DNA from 2 places in the Amycolatopsis sp. lyj-346 genome. Region 2 is predicted to be linked to the other one. Evidence: riboswitches for the same ligand, from Rfam matches in the RefSeq annotation. Region 2 holds a riboswitch; the other holds the start of a gene.
What was found. A riboswitch is a leader RNA that binds a small molecule or an ion and turns the genes downstream of it on or off. The one in region 2 is predicted to bind S-adenosylhomocysteine.
Positions count from the first base shown of each region.

Region 1: another riboswitch for S-adenosylhomocysteine. It lies ahead of metH (methionine synthase); the one in region 2 lies ahead of ahcY (adenosylhomocysteinase).

Region 1 is NZ_JAJPWT010000011.1:291,801-300,501, forward strand. It holds gene ACLJQE_RS29700 (RraA family protein) at 1-552, opposite strand, end outside; gene cutA (divalent-cation tolerance protein CutA) at 562-891, opposite strand; gene metH (methionine synthase) at 1,224-4,853, opposite strand; S-adenosyl-L-homocysteine riboswitch at 4,868-4,946, opposite strand; gene ACLJQE_RS29715 (LLM class F420-dependent oxidoreductase) at 5,207-6,067, shown strand; gene ACLJQE_RS29720 (sugar porter family MFS transporter) at 6,091-7,491, opposite strand; gene ACLJQE_RS29725 (cellulose binding domain-containing protein) at 7,821-8,701, shown strand, end outside.
Region 2 is NZ_JAJPWT010000028.1:25,069-33,769, forward strand. It holds gene ACLJQE_RS43295 (LysE family translocator) at 1-363, shown strand, start outside; gene ACLJQE_RS43300 (cobalamin-independent methionine synthase II family protein) at 394-1,455, opposite strand; gene ACLJQE_RS43305 (DUF3040 domain-containing protein) at 1,719-1,982, shown strand; gene ACLJQE_RS43310 (DNA polymerase IV) at 2,015-3,040, shown strand; gene ACLJQE_RS43315 (TetR/AcrR family transcriptional regulator) at 3,037-3,684, opposite strand; gene ACLJQE_RS43320 (AurF N-oxygenase family protein) at 3,774-4,664, shown strand; gene ACLJQE_RS43325 (hypothetical protein) at 4,721-5,398, shown strand; gene ACLJQE_RS43330 (GNAT family N-acetyltransferase) at 5,395-5,880, shown strand; S-adenosyl-L-homocysteine riboswitch at 5,912-5,991, shown strand; gene ahcY (adenosylhomocysteinase) at 6,075-7,535, shown strand; gene ACLJQE_RS43340 (hypothetical protein) at 7,672-7,827, shown strand; gene ACLJQE_RS43345 (hypothetical protein) at 8,248-8,457, opposite strand; gene ACLJQE_RS43350 (Ku protein) at 8,581-8,701, opposite strand, start outside.

The sequences.
Region 1 (8,701 bases), on a different contig from region 2:
GATTCCTTCGGCGAGGGTGAACAATTCGCCCGCACGGGCGAGCGGGACGAACAGGACGCCGTCGTCGTCACCCAGCACCAGGTCCGCCGGGCCGATCCGCCAGGTCCCGACGATCGCTTCGGCCAGCCCGCCGTCCACGCGCGGCCCGAGGCCGAGCGGGCCGGTGGGCAGGGAGCCGAGGCTGAACACCGGCAGGCCGATGGCGCGGATGTCGGCGGTGTCGCGGTGCAGGCCCCAGATCACCACCCCGGACAGCCCGGCGGCACGCGCTTCGAGGACCACGAGGTCGCCGACGCAGCTTTCGTCGAGCCGGCCGCCGTTGTCGACCACCAGCACACCGCCGCCGGGAGCGCCCTCGAACGCTTCGAGGAAGACGTCGACGCTGCCGACGTGCCGGGCCGGGACCGCCGGGCCGAACAGCCTGCTGCCCGGCACCACCGCCCGCGTCGGCGCCGGCGCGCACCGCACGGGGAGCCCGGCGCGGATGCACGCGTCGGCGAGGTGGGCCGTGGTCAGCGTCGCGAAGCGCTGTCTGAGTCCTTCGTGCTCCATGCGCCGAACCTAGCCAGCGTCCCGGGTCTGTCCGGTCAGCCACGCCAGGTAGTCCGCGCTGCCGCCGACGATCGGGGTGGCGATCACCTCCGGCAGGTCGTAGCCGTGCAGCTGCCGCAGGCGTTCGGTGAGCGCCGGCACCCGGTCGGCGGTCGTCTTGATCTCCACCCGCCACTCCTGATCGGTCTGCACGGCGCCTTCCCACCGGTAGACGCTGGTGATCGGGCCGACAACCTGGGCGCAGGCACCGAGCCGGGCTTCGACCGCCTGCGCGGCGAGCTCCCGCGCCGCGGTTTCCGAGTCCGTCGTGGACGTCACGATCACGTGTTCTGCCGCCATGCGGCGAGGCTACCGGGACCATCGGCGCAGGCGGTGCAGCGCGCGCTGTTCTACGCGCACCCGCGACCCAGCCGGTATTCCTCACCGCGGCCCGGCAGGCGGGCCACCGCACCCCCTGCCGTGCTGAACCGCCACCAGGACACCCGACTCGACCCCAACGGCACCCAGGCCCCCCGCAACCCCGATCCGAAGCCAGCACACGGACGGCAGCGCCGGGTCAAGGCACGCTTTCCCGCCTTGACGCGGTGCTGCCGTCCGTAGTCACCATCGGGCTTCGGGGTGGCGGGAGAAACGCCGGGTCACCCGCCACCTCCCGGCCTACACCTCCCGGCCTACACCTCGGGGTCGTAGGCCAGGTTCGGCCGCAGCCACTGCTCGACCTCGGCGATCTCGACGCCCTTGCGGCGGGCGTAGTCCTCGACCTGGTCGCGGCCGAGCCGTCCGACGGTGAAGTACTTCGAATCCGGGTGGGCGAAGATCAGCCCGGACACGCTCGCCGCCGGCGTCATCGCGAACGACTCGGTCAGGTCCATGCCCAGTTCGCCGGCTTCCAGCAGCTGGAACAGCTCACGCTTCTGGCTGTGGTCGGGGCTGGCCGGGTAGCCGAGCGCCGGGCGGATGCCGCGGAACCGCTCCGCGTGCAGGTCTTCGAGCTTCGGCTGCGCGTCCGGCTCGAACCAGTCGCGGCGGGCGCGCAGGTGGATGTGCTCGGCGAACGCCTCGGCGAGCCGGTCGGCCAGTGCCTTGACCATGATCGCGCGGTAGTCGTCCTGCTCGGCTTCGTACCGCTTGGCCAGTGCTTCGGCGCCGTGGATGGCCACCGCGAAGCCGCCGAGGTGGTCGCCGACCGGCGCGATGTAGTCGGCCAGGCAGCGGTTCGCGCGGTCCGCGGGCTTGGCCGTCTGCTGCCGCAGCATCGGGAACTTGACGTGCGCGAACTCGTCTTCGAGCAGGATGTCGTCGCCTTCGCTGTGCGCCGGCCAGAACGCGTACGCGCCCTTCGCGGTGAAGCTGCCTTCGGCGATGATCTGGTCGAGCAGGGTGTTCGCGTCGTCGAACAGCTCGCGGGCGACCGGCTGCTCCAGGATGGCCGGGTACTTGCCCTTGAGCTCCCAGGCCAGGAACAGGAACTGCCAGTCGACCATCTCGCGCAGTTCGGCGATGCCCGGCTCGATGACGCGGACGCCGGTGAACGCCGGGGTCGGCAGGCCGTCGAAGGCCACCTTCTCGGGGTTCGCGCGGGCCTGCTCGACGGTGAGCATCGGACGGCGCTGCTTGTTCGCGTGCTGCTCGCGCAGCACCTCCTGGTCGGCCCGGTTCTTCTCCGCCAGCACGATCGAGCGGTCCGGGTCGAGCAGGTCGGACACCACGCCGACCACGCGCGACGCGTCGAGCACGTGCACCGTCGCGTTGTCGTAGACCGGGGCGATCTTGACCGCCGTGTGCTGGCGGGACGTCGTCGCGCCGCCGATGAGCAGCGGCAGCTTCAGGCCGCGCCGCTGCATTTCGGTGGCGACGTTGACCATCTCGTCGAGCGACGGCGTGATCAGCCCGGACAGCCCGATCGCGTCGGCGCCCTCGGTGACCGCGGTGTCGAGGATCTTCGCCGCCGGCACCATCACGCCGAGGTCGATCACCTCGTAGTTGTTGCAGCCCAGCACCACGCCGACGATGTTCTTGCCGATGTCGTGGACGTCGCCCTTGACCGTGGCGAGCACGACCTTGCCCTGGCCGTTCGACACGGCGGCCCGGCCCGCGAGCCGGGCCTCCTCCTTCTCGGCCTCCATGAACGGCTCGAGGTAGGCGACCGACCGCTTCATCACGCGCGCGCTCTTGACCACCTGCGGCAGGAACATCTTGCCCGAGCCGAACAGGTCGCCGACGATCTTCATGCCGTCCATCAGCGGGCCTTCGATGACCTCGAGGGGCCGTGCCATCGTCCGGCGCGCCTCTTCGGTGTCTTCCTCGATGTAGTCGACGATGCCGTGCACCAGCGCGTGGGACAGGCGTTCGCCGACCGTGCCTTCGCGCCACGAGAGGTCCACGACGCGCTTGGTGCCGCTGCCCTTGACGTTCTCGGCGAAGCTCACCAGCCGGTCGGTGGCGTCTTCGCGGCGGTCGAAGAGGACGTCCTCGACCAGTTCGAGGAGGTCCTTCGGGATGTCTTCGTAGACGGCGAGCTGGCCGGCGTTGACGATGCCCATGTCCAGCCCGGCCTGCACGGCGTAGAACAGGAACGCCGAGTGCATCGCCTCGCGCACCACGTCGTTGCCGCGGAAGGAGAAGGACAGGTTCGAGATGCCGCCGCTGGTCCGCGCGCCCGGGCAGCGCTCCTTGATCCGGGGCAGCGCCTCGATGAACGCCTTCGCGTAGCCGTTGTGCTCGGAGATTCCGGTCGCGACGGCGAGCACGTTCGGGTCGAAGATGATGTCCTCGCCCGCGAAGCCCGCCTTCTGCGTCAGCAGGTCGTAGGCGCGGCCGCAGATCTCCACCTTGCGGTCGGCGGTGTCGGCCTGGCCCTGCTCGTCGAACGCCATCACGACGACGCCGGCGCCGTAGTCCCGGATCGTGCGGGCCTGGGCGAGGAAGGGTTCCTCGCCCTCCTTGAGGCTGATCGAGTTGACCACACCCTTGCCCTGCAGGCAGCGCAGGCCGGCTTCGAGCACGGTCCACTTCGAGCTGTCGACCATCACCGGGATCCGGGCGACCTCGGGCTCGGTGGCGATCAGGTTGAGGAAGGTCGTCATCGCCTGCTCGGATTCGAGCAGGTCGGCGTCCATGTTGACGTCGAGCAGGTTGGCCCCGCCGCGGACCTGCTCCAGCGCGACGTCGACGGCGCCCTGGTGGTCGCCCGACTCGATCAGCCGGCGGAACCGCTTCGAGCCGGTGACGTTGGTGCGCTCGCCGATCATCACGAAGCCGGTGTCGGCGCCGATGCCGAACGGCTCGAGCCCGCTGAACCGGGTGTGGCTGCGCGGCGCGGGCACCTCGCGCGGAGTGACACCCTTCGCCGCGGCGGCGATCTTCGCGATGTGGGCCGGGGTGGTGCCGCAACAGCCGCCGACGAGGTTGACCAGGCCGTCCCGGACGAACCCGCCGACCAGGTCGGCCGTCTCTTCGGGCGTTTCGTCGTAGCCGCCGAAGGCGTTCGGCAACCCGGCGTTCGGGTGACTGGCGACGTAGGCGTCGGCGATCCGCGAGAGCTCCTCGACGTGCGGGCGCATCTCTTGGGCGCCGAGCGAGCAGTTCACGCCGACGACCAGCGGTTTCGCGTGCTCGATCGAGCTCCAGAACGCCTCGACGGTCTGCCCCGACAGCGTCCGGCCGCTCAGGTCGACGATCGTCACCGAGATCCACAGCGGCAGGTGCGGGGCGACCTCGCGCGCGGCGGCGATCGCGGCCTTGCAGTTCAGCGTGTCGAAGATCGTCTCGACCAGCAGCAGGTCGACGCCGCCCTCGGCGAGGCCGGCGATCTGCTCGGCGTAGGAGGCCTTGACCTGCTCGAACGTGACCGCCCGGTACGCCGGGTCGTCGACCTTGGGCGACAGGCTGAGGGTGACGTTGAGCGGGCCGATCGACCCGGCGACGAAGCGCCCACCGGCTTCGTCGGCGGCCTGGCGGGCCAGCTGCGCGCCGCGGACGTTCATCTCGTGGACGAGCGACTGCAGCCCGTAGTCGGCCTGGCCGATGCTGGTGGCCGTGAAGGTGTTCGTCGTGGTGATGTCCGCGCCCGCGGCCAGGTACTGGCGGTGCACGTCGAGGATGACGTCCGGGCGGGTGAGGTTCAGCAGGTCGGGGTCGCCGGTGACGTCGTGGGTGTGCTCGCCGAAGCGGTCGCCGCGGTAGTCGGCGGGGGTCAGCCCGGCCCCCTGCAACATGGTTCCCCAGGCGCCGTCGAGCACGGCCACCCGCTGGTCGAGCAGCTCACGCAGGCGCGCTGTTGAATCGAACGGGGTGTTCACCGGCAGCCTCCCTCGATCGGGAGGCGCCCTTGGTTGGTCATTCCCGGCCGAGCGTGGCGGACCCGGTGGTCCGTTGCAGCGCCTCTCGGCCTGTGGTCCACGGTATCGGAACCGGGCCCGTGGACGCCATCCCGCCCCGCCGACGTGTCCACTGAGTGGGACGCTGTCCGTCCACAATGGATCTTCCGGGTCACCCTGCACCTCCGTCGACCGACCAGCCCGCAGCTGCCGGCCTCCGAGTGTGGCAGCCGGGGATCGAGCCCCTCTCAAGACCACCGGAAGCGCCTGGTCAACCACGCAAGGTCACCGCGAAGCCGCTTGAAAACTGAAACACGTTCTAATACGCTCCGCGGGTGGACTACGGAATCGTGCTGTTCACCAGCGACCGGGGGATCACCCCGGCGGCCGCGGCGCGGGCCGCGGAGGCCGCGGGGTTCTCGACCTTCTACGTTCCCGAGCACACCCACATCCCGGTGAAGCGCACCTCACCGCACCCGCGCACCGGGGACGCGTCGCTGCCCGACGACCGCTACAGCCGGACGCTCGACCCGTGGGTCGCGCTGGCGACGGCGGCCGCGGTCACCGAGCGGATCCGGCTCGCCACCGCCGTGGCGCTGCCGGTCGAGAGCGACCCGATCACCCTCGCGAAGACGATCGCCAGCCTCGACCACCTTTCCGGCGGCCGCGTCACCCTCGGCGCCGGCTTCGGCTGGAACGTCGACGAACTGACCGACCACGGCGTGCCCGGGAACCGCCGCCGCACCGCGCTGCGCGAGTACCTCGAGGCGATGAGTGCACTGTGGACACAGGAGGAAGCCGCCTACGCCGGGGAGTTCGTCTCCTTCGGACCGAGCTGGGCGTGGCCGAAGCCGGTGCAGCGGCACATCCCGGTCCTGCTCGGCGCGGGCCCGACCGAGAAGACGTTCCGCTGGATCGCCCGCCACGCGGACGGCTGGCTCACCACGCCGGCCGACACCGACCTGGACGGGCACGTGGCGCTGCTGAAGGAAATCTGGGGCGCCGAGGGCCGCGAAGGGGCGCCGCGGATCTGCGCGCTCGGCGAGCGGCCGGACCCGGAACGCCTTGCGCACCTGGATGCGCTGGGCGTGACCGAGACGATCTTCGGCCTCCCCGACCGCTCGCCCGAAGAGGTCGAGGCGTGGATCGGGCGGCTGGCCGGGAAGCTGACCCTCGTCCCCGCCGGAACGTCCTGAAAAGTCCTTCACGACCCCCGGGGTCAGCTCTTGGCCGCCACGCCCTGGCGCGCCCGCAGGTCGAGTTCGATCTGCTCCAGCGTGCGGCCCTTGGTTTCCGGGACCAGCCACTGGGTGAGCACGAACAGCACCACGTTCACCCCGGCGAACAGGAACATCGAGCCGCCGATGCCGAGGGATCCCGGATCGGAGATGATCGGGAACACCGCGCTCACGATGCCCGTCGCCGCCCAGAGCACCACGCTGCTGATGCCCATGCCGGTGGCCCGGTACTTCAGCGGGAAGACCTCGGCCAGCATCACCCAGACGACCGCGCCCCAGCCGAGTTCGTACCCGACCAGGTAGAGCACCATCATCACCAGCATCAGCAGGCCGCGCGTGCCGGTGTCGTGGACGTTCAGCACGACCAGGCCGGCGGCCACCAGCGTCAGCACCATGACGACGTTGCCGACGAGCAGCAGCGGCTTGCGGCCCCAGCGGTCCACCACGAACACGACCCACGCGGTGAACAGGAACTTCGTCACGCCCAGCAGCACGCCGGACAGCAGCGCGGCCTGGGTGGCGAAGCCGAGGCCGATGAGCATCGTCGGGAAGTAGGCGTTGATGGCGTTGACGCCGCTGAACTGCTGGCCGATCGCGAGCAGCAGGGCCACGACGAGCATCGGCCGCACGAACCCGGAGAACAGGTCGCGGATGCGCGGCTTCTCCTCGGTGCCGAGCCGGATGACCTCGTGGATGGTCGCGATCTCCTCGTCGAGGTTCACGGTGGTGCCGTGCGCCCCGGCCAGCACCCGCCGCGCCTGCTCCTCCTGGCCGTTCTTGACCAGCCACCGCGGTGTCTCCGGCAGGAACACCAGCCCGGCGAGCAGCACCACCGCGGGCACGATCGCGCCGGCGAACATCCAGCGCCACGCGGAAACCGGCCCGAGCCAGTAGCTGACCAGGAACGCGATCAGGATGCCCAGCACGATGAAGATCTGGTTGAGCGCCCCCATCGCGCCCCGCCACTTCGCCGGCGCCAGTTCGGACAGGTACGTCGGGACGGTCGACGACGAAAGGCCGATCCCCAGGCCGATGACCAGGCGTGAAAGCACCAGCAGCGCGAACGTCGGCGAGAAGCTCGCCGCCAGCGTGCCGACGACGACGATGCCCGCCGCGATCATGATCGTGCGGCGACGGCCGAGGGCTTCGTTGGTGCGGCCGGAGAACAGCGCGCCGGCGATGGCACCGACCGACAGGCTGGCGGTGATCACCCCCTTGTCCCAGCCGGTCAGTGCCCACAGTTCCCCGATGAACGGGAGCACCCCGGAAATCACGCCGAGGTCGTAACCGAAGAGGATGCCGCCGAGTGCGCCGAAGAAGTACAGCGTGGTCCGGCTGATGTGCCGAGCCGGGGCCGCCTGTGTCGTTGACCGATCGGTCATTGCCGGGTCGCCTCTTCCTTGGGTCCAGTCCAGCCAGCGGCCACCACACTCACACGCCGGAAAATGGCGGGCAAGGAGACCCCTGATAACGATTCAGGAACCTGATCGACGTTCACGTATGTGACGTGAAGATCCGGCACACCTTGGACACGAGACCGCGCGCCCACCGGTTCGAATCCACTGTAGACAGTGCGCTCCGCCGAAATCGTCGAACGCTTTACAACGCTCCGAACGCTGGTTTACCGTCCCTCTGGAAGCGCTCCCAGAATGTGGAGGCAGAGGTGCACAACGTCGTGCGAAAAACTCATTCCCCGTCCAGGTCCCGTTCGGTGAGACGGCTGCTCGCCACCGCGCTCGCCGTGCTCCTGCCCGCCGCCGTCGCGGTCACCGTCGGCGCGCCGGCCTCCCCGGCCGCACCCGCGGCCACCACCTGGCGCAACGCGGAAATCGCCGGCGGCGGCTTCGTCCCCGGGATCGTGTTCAACCAGACCGAACCCGGGCTGGTCTACGCCCGCACCGACATCGGCGGGGCGTACCGGTGGAACACCGCCACCGGCCGCTGGATCCCGCTGCTGGACTCGGTCGGCTGGACCGACTGGGGTCACAACGGCGTCGCCAGCCTGGCCACCGACCCGGTCGATCCGAACCGCGTCTACGTCGCGGCGGGGATGTACACCAACAGCTGGGACCCGAACAACGGCGCGATCCTCCGGTCGGCCGACCGGGGCGCCACCTGGCAGACGGCCGCGTTGCCGTTCAAGCTCGGCGGGAACATGCCCGGCCGCGGCATGGGCGAGCGGCTCGCGATCGACCCGAACCGCAACAGCGTCCTCTACCTCGGCGCGCCGAGCGGCAACGGGCTCTGGCGCAGCACCGACTCCGGCGTCACCTGGGCGAAGGTGACCAGCTTCCCCAACCCCGGCAACTACGCGCCCGACCCGAGCGACCCGTCGGGCTACTCCAGCGAACTCGAAGGCGTCACCTGGGTGACGTTCGACCCGACGACCGGTACCCGCGGCAGCACCACGCAGACGATCTACGTCGGCGTCGCGGACAAGGAGAACACCGTCTACCGCAGCACCGACGGCGGCACGACGTGGGCCCGCCTGGCCGGCCAGCCCACCGGGTACCTGGCGCACAAGGGCGTCCTCGACCCGGTCGGCGGCTACCTCTACCTGGCGACCAGCGACACCGGCGGTCCCTACGACGG
Region 2 (8,701 bases):
GCGTGGCTGGCCGTGCGCCGCGGGGCGTACCGGGACCTCGCGGAGACCGCCGGGACCCCGCAGCTCACGGCCCGGGCCGCCTTCCGGCAGGGCCTGGTGACGAACCTGCTCAACCCCAAGGTCGCCGTGTACTTCCTGGCCCTGCTCCCGCAGTTCCTGCCCGCCGACGGCTCCACCCTGCAGACGCTCGAACTGGCCGCGATCGCCACCGCCGGCACGGTCCTGTGGTTCGTCACCCTCGCCGTCGTGGTCGGGGCGCTCAAGCGGTTCTTCAGCGCCGGCCGCGTCCGCCGGGTCCTCGACGGCGTCCTGGGCACCGTGCTCGTCGCCCTCGGCCTGAAGGTCGCCGCCGAGACGGCGTGAGCCCGTCGCGGGCGCACGCCGTCCGCTCGGTCAGCCGAGCGCCTCGGACGCCAGCCGCGTGCCCTCGACCCGGGCCGCGATCTTCGCGAACGCGATGTCCCGCGAGGTCGACGTGTCGTCGGCGAACGGCGAGAACCCGCAGTCGTCGCAGGTGCCGAGCCGGTCGGCCGGCACGTACTTCGCCGCGGTGAGCACCCGGTCCCGCACCTCTTCCGCCGTCTCCACGCGCGGGTCGATCGGGTCGGTGACGCCGACGAAGACCCGCTGGCCGGCCTTGAGGTGGTCGGCGATCACCCGCAGGGCGCGTTCGGGGTCGGCTTCGCTGGCCAGCTGGACGAAGAAGCGGCCGGCCCTGAGCTCGAACAGCGACGGCAGCAGGCCCGCGTAGTCGACGTCGAGGCTGTGCACGGAGTCCTGGTCACCGCCCGGGCAGGTGTGGACGCCGATCTTCGCCCGCTCTTCGGCGGTGAACCGGTCGAGCACGGCGTTGTTGAGCTCGACGAACTGCCGCAGCAGCCCGCCGGACGGGTCGAGCTTCAGCGACAGGCGGCCTTCGGTGAAGTCGATCTGCACGCTGTCCGCGCCCGCGTCGAGGCTGCCGCGGATGTCCGCCTCGGCCTCGTTCACCAGGTCGGCGACGAACTGCTCCTGCGAGTACCCCTCGATGCCGTCGGCCGGGTAGATCAGCGAGAGCGCGGACGCGGCGATCACCGCCTGCTTGACGGGCCGGTCGGTCAGCGTCTTCGCGCGCGTGAGGTACGAGCCGGCGTGCGTCGCGTAGCGGAACGGGCCCGCGGTGAGCCGCGGCAGCTGCCGGGTGTGCCCGTCGGCGAACGGGATGACCACGCCGTCGGGCGCCAGCGCGGTCAGCCCGGCCAGCGGGTACGTCGCGAAGCTCGGCTTCCCCTGCTCCCCGTCGGTCAGCACCGGTGAGCCGGTTTCCTCGAAGCGGCGGATCGTGTCGGCCAGCGCCCGGCTCTCGAGCTCGGCGAGCGCGGCGGCGTCGATCCGGCCGGCCGCGAAGTCGCCGAGGCCTTCGACGAGGTAGGCGGGACGCGGGATGCTGCCGATCGGTTCGGTGGGCAGGGTCATCAAGTCCTCCGGCTGTTTGAAGGTTCGACCGGGCACCGGCACGACGGCAGAACGTGGCCATCCGGCCGCCCCCACCCGCCCTCCGGCCGTGACCGGCCACGTTCGAGGGGCAACTTAACGTGGCCGAAGCCGGTCACGGAGCGCGGATCACCCGTTCGGACCAGAGAAAAGCACGAAATCAGAAGGCATTCGGCGGTTCGCGAGGAGGACGATTGGGTATTCGCTACGGCGATACGGCGGGTTCGGCGCCGAAGGAGTGCCCGATGCTCAGTCACCACGATCGCACCGAACTCGAGAAGATCGAGCGCAGTCTCGAGCTCAGTGACCCGGATCTGGCTGCCGCGCTTCGCGACGGCAAGCGGCCGAAGTCGCGCGCGCTCCGCAGTGCCCTCCTGATCGTCTTCGACATCACCGCCGTGACGCTGCTGGTCCTCGGGCTGGTCCTGCCCGACCCCGGCGTCACGCTGTGCGGGATCCTCGCGCTCACCGGCACCGTCTGGACCCACGTGGCGCGGCACCGGATCTGAGAAAGACTGGGGATCTGAGGCAGACTGGGCTGGTGAAGTGGGTCCTGCACGTCGACCTCGACCAGTTCATCGCCGCGGTCGAGATCGCCCGCCACCCGGAACTGCGCGGGAAGCCCGTCGTGGTCGGCGGCAACGGCGACCCCGCCGAACGCGCCGTCGTCGCGACGGCGTCGTACGAGGCCCGCGAGTTCGGCGTGCAGTCCGGCATGCCGCTGCGGGTCGCCGCCCGGCGCTGCCCGGACGCCGTCTTCCTGCCCAGCGACCCGGACGCCTACCTCGAGGTGTCGGCGCGCGTGATGGCCGCGGTGCGGGAGCTGCCGGTGGTGGTCGAGGTGCTGGGCTGGGACGAAGCCTTCGTCGGGGCGGAGACGGACGGCCCCGAGGCGCTGGCCGTCGCGATCAAGGAGGCGGTGGCGCGCGAGACGGGCTTGTCGTGCGCGGTCGGGATCGGCGACAACAAGCTGCGGGCCAAGCTCGCCACCGGGTTCGGCAAGCCGGGCGGCATCTACCGGCTGACGCAGGAGAACTGGTGGGACGTGATGGCGGCCCGCCCGACCGACGCGCTGTGGGGTATCGGCGACAAGACGGCGAAGAAGCTCGCCGGGCTGGGCATCGCCACGGTCCTGGACCTGGCCGACGCCGACCCGGCGGAACTGGCGGCCCGGTTCGGCCCGAAGACCGGCCCGTGGCTGCGGCTGCTCGGCGGCGGCATCAGCGACGCCGAGGTGAGCGCGACGCCGTGGGTGGCCCGGTCCCGCAGCCGTGAGACGACGTTCCAGCGCGACCTGACCGACCCGGCCGAGATGGCGGCCGCGGTCTCGGCGCTGGCGAAGCGCGTCGCGCAGGACGTGCTCGACGAAGGCCGCCCGGCGGCGCGGGTGGCGGTCAAGGTGCGGTTCGTGCCGTTCCTGACCCACACGCACAGCATCACCCTGCCGGAACCGACCTCGGACGCCGTCGAGCTCGACCGCGCGGCGCAGGAGGTGCTCGGGATGTTCGAGCTGACGCGCGCGGTGCGGCTGCTGGGTGTGCGGGCCGAATTCCCGCGCGAAGACTAGAGCCCTTCCGGCAGCGGCAACGGCCGGTCCGGGTCGAGCTGCACGCCGCCGGCGCGCAGCGTGTGGTCCAGCATCGCCCAGATCGTGCCCGTGAGCTGGGCGGTCAGCTGGGGCAGGCGAAGCGTTCCCGGGTGGTCGAGCCAGCGGGTCGTCGCCGATTCGACGTAGCCGACCAGGCCGAACGCGATCGTGTCCGCCGGGGCCGGGTCGAGCCCGAACGCCGTCAGGTAGCCGGTGAACAGCCGGCTGAGGTGGCGGCCGATCGCCCCGCGGACGTCGGGGCCGTCCGGTACGCCGCGGGCCAGGTAGCGGTGCAGGTGGGCGTGCTCGGTCAGCCAGCGCAGGTGCGTCGAGATGACCGTGGAGATCATCTCGTTCGGCGAGCCCTCGGGGTGCCAGAGCGGCGCCAGGTCGGCCGTCACCAGCTCCGCCGCCCGCTGCGCGATCGCCCGGCGGAGGTCGGCCGCGCCGTCGAAGTGCCGGTACAGGCGCGTGCGGGCGACGCCGGCGCGCTCGGCGATCTGCTCGGTCGAGACGTCCGGGCCGTGTTCGGCGATGGCGGCCAGCGCGGCGTCGACGAACTCCGCGCGCCGCCGTTCCTGCTGGCCCGCCCAGCGCGTCGCCCGTCCGTCGACCTTGGTCACGGCGAAAGCCTACTCACCCACGGCCGGACGGTGTACGCTGCCGAAATAGCTAGTACACCATGTACCCCCTACTTCTCCGGGAGGTCGCCATGGGCGTCGAGGCCCAGGACCGGGACGTCACCGCGGCTCGCCTGCTCAAGAGCTCGGCGAAGAACTCCTACGACCCGTACGTCGACATCGACTGGGACGCGCCGCTCGCCGAAGACAAGGCCTACATGCCGCTCGAACGGGTCTCCCTCTACGGCACGGACCTCTGGGCGAAGCTGACGCCGGAGCAGCGGATCGAGCTGTCCAAGCACGAGATCGCCAGCATCATGAGCGTCGGGCTGTGGTTCGAGATCGTCCTGATGCAGCTGCTCGCCCGGTACGTCTTCGACCTCGACGCGCGCACCGAGCACGCGCAGTACGCCATGACCGAGATCGGCGACGAGACGCGGCATTCGGTGATGTTCGCCCGCACCGCCGAACGGCTCGGCGTCCCGCGCTACGGCGTCCCGAAGGTGGTGCACCGCGCCGCGAAGGTGTTCGGCGCGACCGCCGCCGGGCCGTCGATGTTCGCCAGCGTGCTGGTCGCGGAGGAGACCACCGACCGGCTGCAGCGGTCGATGATGGACGACGACGGCATCCAGCCGCTGATCCGCTCGGTCAACCGCATCCACGTGGTCGAGGAGGCCCGGCACGTCCGGTTCGCCAAGGAAGAGGTGCTGCGCGAGACGCCGAAGCTGGCGAAGGCGGCGCTGCAGCGGCACCGGCTGCGGACCGCACTGGTCGCGTTCGGCGTGATCGACAGCATGGTCGACCCGCGGATCTACCGCAGTGTCGGGATCGACCCGCGCGAGGGCCGGGCCGCGGCACTGGCGAACCCGCACTTCCACGAGACGCGCCGCTGGATGGCCGAGAAGATCGTGCCGTTCCTCCGCGACGCGGGTCTGATCGGCGGCCGCTCAGAGGGCATCTGGCGGCGCGCGCATCTCCTTTGAGCGTCGAGGTGCGAAATACCTTCGCGCGGGATGCCGGATTCGGCCAGGATTCCCTGGTGACCGAGGATTTCCCGCCCGTGCCGGGGCAGCAGGCCCCCGCTCCGGCACCCCGCCGCCGCTCGCTCCTCGTCCGGCCGGCCGTGACCGGCCTGCTCGGCTTCGTCGTCGGCGCGCTCCTGGTCGGCGTGCCGTGGCTGGTGCTGAGCCTGCTCGGCGGCGGCCCGAGCGGGCAGTCGCTTTCCGCGCCGCCCCGGCTGGGCGAGCTGAGCCGGGCCCAGGAGGCGATCGCGAAGCTCGGCGAAGGCAACGGTCAGGCCGTCGTCACCCGCATCGAAAAGACCGACCGGGAGACCGCGGCCCGCGTGTCGGTGGCCTACGGCGGGGCCGGGTCGGTCGCCCAGCAGTACCAGGACGACCAGCTGGAACGCGGTGTCCAGCTGATCGCCGTGCGTGCGCCCTCCCCCGAACTCGTGGCGCCCTACGAGGACATCGAGGCGTTCGGCCTCGCCGTGCCGAGCACCGAACTCGTGCGCGTCGGCGCCGTGCAATGCCTGCGGCACAACGGTTCCACGGCCGCCGGGTCGACACCGGACCCCGAGCAGTCCTTCGTCACGAGCTGCCAGCGCACCGGCCCGGACCTGACCGTCACGGTGCGGAGCCTGGGCTCCGCGGGCAACCGGGACCCGCGCGAGCTGGCCGGGCTCGTGGACCAGGCCTGGCGGGAGCTCGAGTGACGATCACCACCCGCCTCGCCCGCGCCGAAGACGAAGCCGTGCTCGCGAAGATCGACGAACGCACCTGGACCCCGGCCGTGTCCCCCGCTCCCCCACCGCCGCCCGGTACGCCGTTCTTCGACGGCAGCACCCGGCCGGAGGACGTTCTCGTCGCGGAGCACGACGGCGTGGTCGCCGGGTACGTGCGCCTCGGCGAGGGGTTCGGCATCCCCGCCCACCGGCACGTGGCGGTGATCGACGGCCTCGCCGTCGACCCCGGCCGGCAGCGGCTCGGCATCGCGCGGCAGCTCGTCGAGGCCGCCGTGGCCGAGGCTCGCCACCGCGGCGCCCGCAAGGTGACGCTGCGCGTGCTCGGGCCCAACCTCGGCGCGCGGCGGGTCTACGAGCAGTGCGGGTTCGTCGTGGAAGGGGTGCTGCGGGGCGAGTTCCGCATGGACGGGGAGGACGTCGACGACGTTCTCATGGCCCGTTCGCTCGCTTGACAGCCTCGCCGCGGCTTTGCCATCCTGGTTCCGGGCCGAGAGGCGCTGCGACGGAAATCTTCTTCCGCCACGCTCGGCCCGTGACCACGACTCCAAGGGCGCCTCCCGTGAGGGAGGTGCCTTTCTCGTTGTCCGCAAGGACTTCCGTGCTGCCTCCCGAGCGCATCCCGACGAACTCCGGAGTGCACCGAAGAATGAGTGACAAACTGCAGACCCGCAATGGCCTCGACTTCGCCGTCGCCGACCTCGCGCTGGCCGGCGCCGGCCGCACCCAGCTGCGGCTGGCCGAGCACGAGATGCCCGGCCTGATGGCGATCCGCCGCGAGTACGCCGCCGCGCAGCCGCTGAAGGGCGCCCGCATCGCCGGGTCGCTGCACATGACCGTCCAGACCGCCGTGCTCATCGAGACCCTGGTGGCGCTCGGCGCCCAGGTGCGCTGGGTGTCCTGCAACATCTTCTCCACCCAGGACGAAGCCGCCGCCGCGGTCGTCGTCGGCCCGGAGGGCTCGGTGGACGCCCCGGCGGGCACCCCGGTGTTCGCGTGGAAGGGCGAGACGCTCGAAGAGTACTGGTGGTGCACCGACCAGCTCTTCGCCTTCCCCGGCGGACAGGCCCCGAACATGATCCTCGACGACGGCGGCGACGCCACCCTGCTCGTCCACAAGGGAGTCGAGTTCGAGGCGGCCGGAGCGGTGCCGCAACCGTCCGAAGAGGACCCGGAGGAGTACCGGATCGTCCTCGAAACCCTGCGCGCGAGCCTGGCGGCCGACGGTGACCGCTTCACCCGCATGGCCAAGGAGATCCGCGGCGTCACCGAGGAGACGACCAACGGCGTCAAGCGGCTCTACAAGCTCGCCAAGGACGGCGAGCTGCTCTTCCCCGCGATGAACGTCAACGACTCGGTGACGAAGTCCAAGTTCGACAACAAGTACGGCATCCGCCACTCCCTTGTGGACGGTCTGAACCGGGCCACCGACGTCATGATCGGCGGCAAGCGCGTGGTCGTCTGCGGCTACGGCGACGTCGGCAAGGGCGCGGTGGAGGCGCTGCGCGGCCAGGGCGCCCGGGTCACGGTCACCGAGATCGACCCGATCTGCGCGCTCCAGGCGGCGATGGACGGGCTCGACGTGGTGGAGCTGGACGACGTCGTCGAGCAGACCGACATCTTCATCACCACCACCGGCAACTTCGGCATCATCTCGGCGGAGCAGATGAGCCGGATGAAGCACAACGCGATCGTCGCCAACGTCGGGCACTTCGACAACGAGATCGACATGGCCGGGCTGGCGAAGCTGCCCGGCATCACCAAGACGGAGATCAAGCCGCAGGTGCACGAGTGGACGTTCCCGGACGGCCACGCGATCATCGTGCTGTCCGAGGGGCGGCTGATGAACCTGGGCAACGCGACCGGGCACCCGTCGTTCGTGATGTCGAACTCGTTCACCAACCAGGCGATCGCGCAGATCGAGCTGTTCACCAAGCCCGGCGAGTACGCCACCGACGTGCACCGGCTGCCGAAGCACCTCGACGAAAAGGTGGCCCGCCTGCACCTGGACGCGCTCGGGGTGAAACTCACCAAGCTCACGAAGCAGCAGGCCGAGTACATCGGCGTCGACATCGAAGGGCCGTACAAGCTCGATCACTACCGGTACTGATCCCGGCACTGCTTCAAGATTGCTCCATTCGCCGTAGTTTGGTTTATCGGGAAACTGGCCATCCTCCTGTCGAGAGAAGCGCATCCGCCCGGACGGCACGGAGCCGGGCCGGGTCTCGTGCGAAGGAGTGTGTCAAGTGATCGTTCTCGGTGTGATTCTCCTGGTCATCGGGTTTATCGTCGGTATCCCGGTGCTGTACACCATCGGCATCATTCTCGCGGTGGCCGGCGTGGCACTGGCCATCCTGGGCGGCACCGGCCGCCGGATCGGTGGCCGGGCGCACTGGTACTGATCCCGAGAACTCCGCCACGGCCTGGCGCGTCAGCAGCAGAGCTGGCGCGCCAGGCCGTTCGGCCTTCTCCCGGCCGGAAGATCACGGCCGGGAGAAATGGCTTCGAACCTGATTCCGGTCCGAGGTTTCACCGGCGCTGCGGCGCCGGTGAAAAACGTACTGGCGATTTCCCCTTGCCCCGTGAATCGCCGGCGCCGACCCATCCACAACGGACACCCGTCCCGGGAACGAAAAGGGTCCTCCGGCTCCGAGGGGGAGGGAGAGCCGAAGGACCCCGTTAGTGTTAGCACATCGCCAAGCCGCTGTACACAGCTGCATACACGATCGTGTGACGTCCTTGACGGCATCCGAACGCCGGGCAGGCCTTCCCGGCGGGCGGGAAGCCCGGCCGGGAAGGCCTGCCCGATCCTGGCGGGAGGCTCAGGAAACCTGGTGCAGCAGGGATTTCCGCGGCGCGGCGACACAGCTACACCCGCCGCCGACGCCCTGGCAGTCCACGATCAACGCGTGACGCACGCGGTCACCGTCCGCACAGGCCGGATCAGTGCACTCGGCGAAGCCGACTTCCGGGTGCACCACCAGCGTGCCGTGACAGTGATCGATCCCGGCGTCACAAGAAGCACACTCCATGACCGGCCGCCTTCCCGCGCTCGTGAACGACGTGCACCCCAAGGTAGGACGGCGCAGCGCGCGGGCGCGGTACTCCGGCGGCGTGTCGGCACAACCACCCGTCCGAGGCGGGTACCGGCGAGCTCAGGCGGGCTTGGGTGCCCGCTTGCGGGTGGCCGGCTTCTTCTTCGCCGGCTTGGTGTCCTCTTCGGACGCCTCCGAAGAGGACTGACGCGACTTCTTCGCCGCGTCCACACTGGCCTGC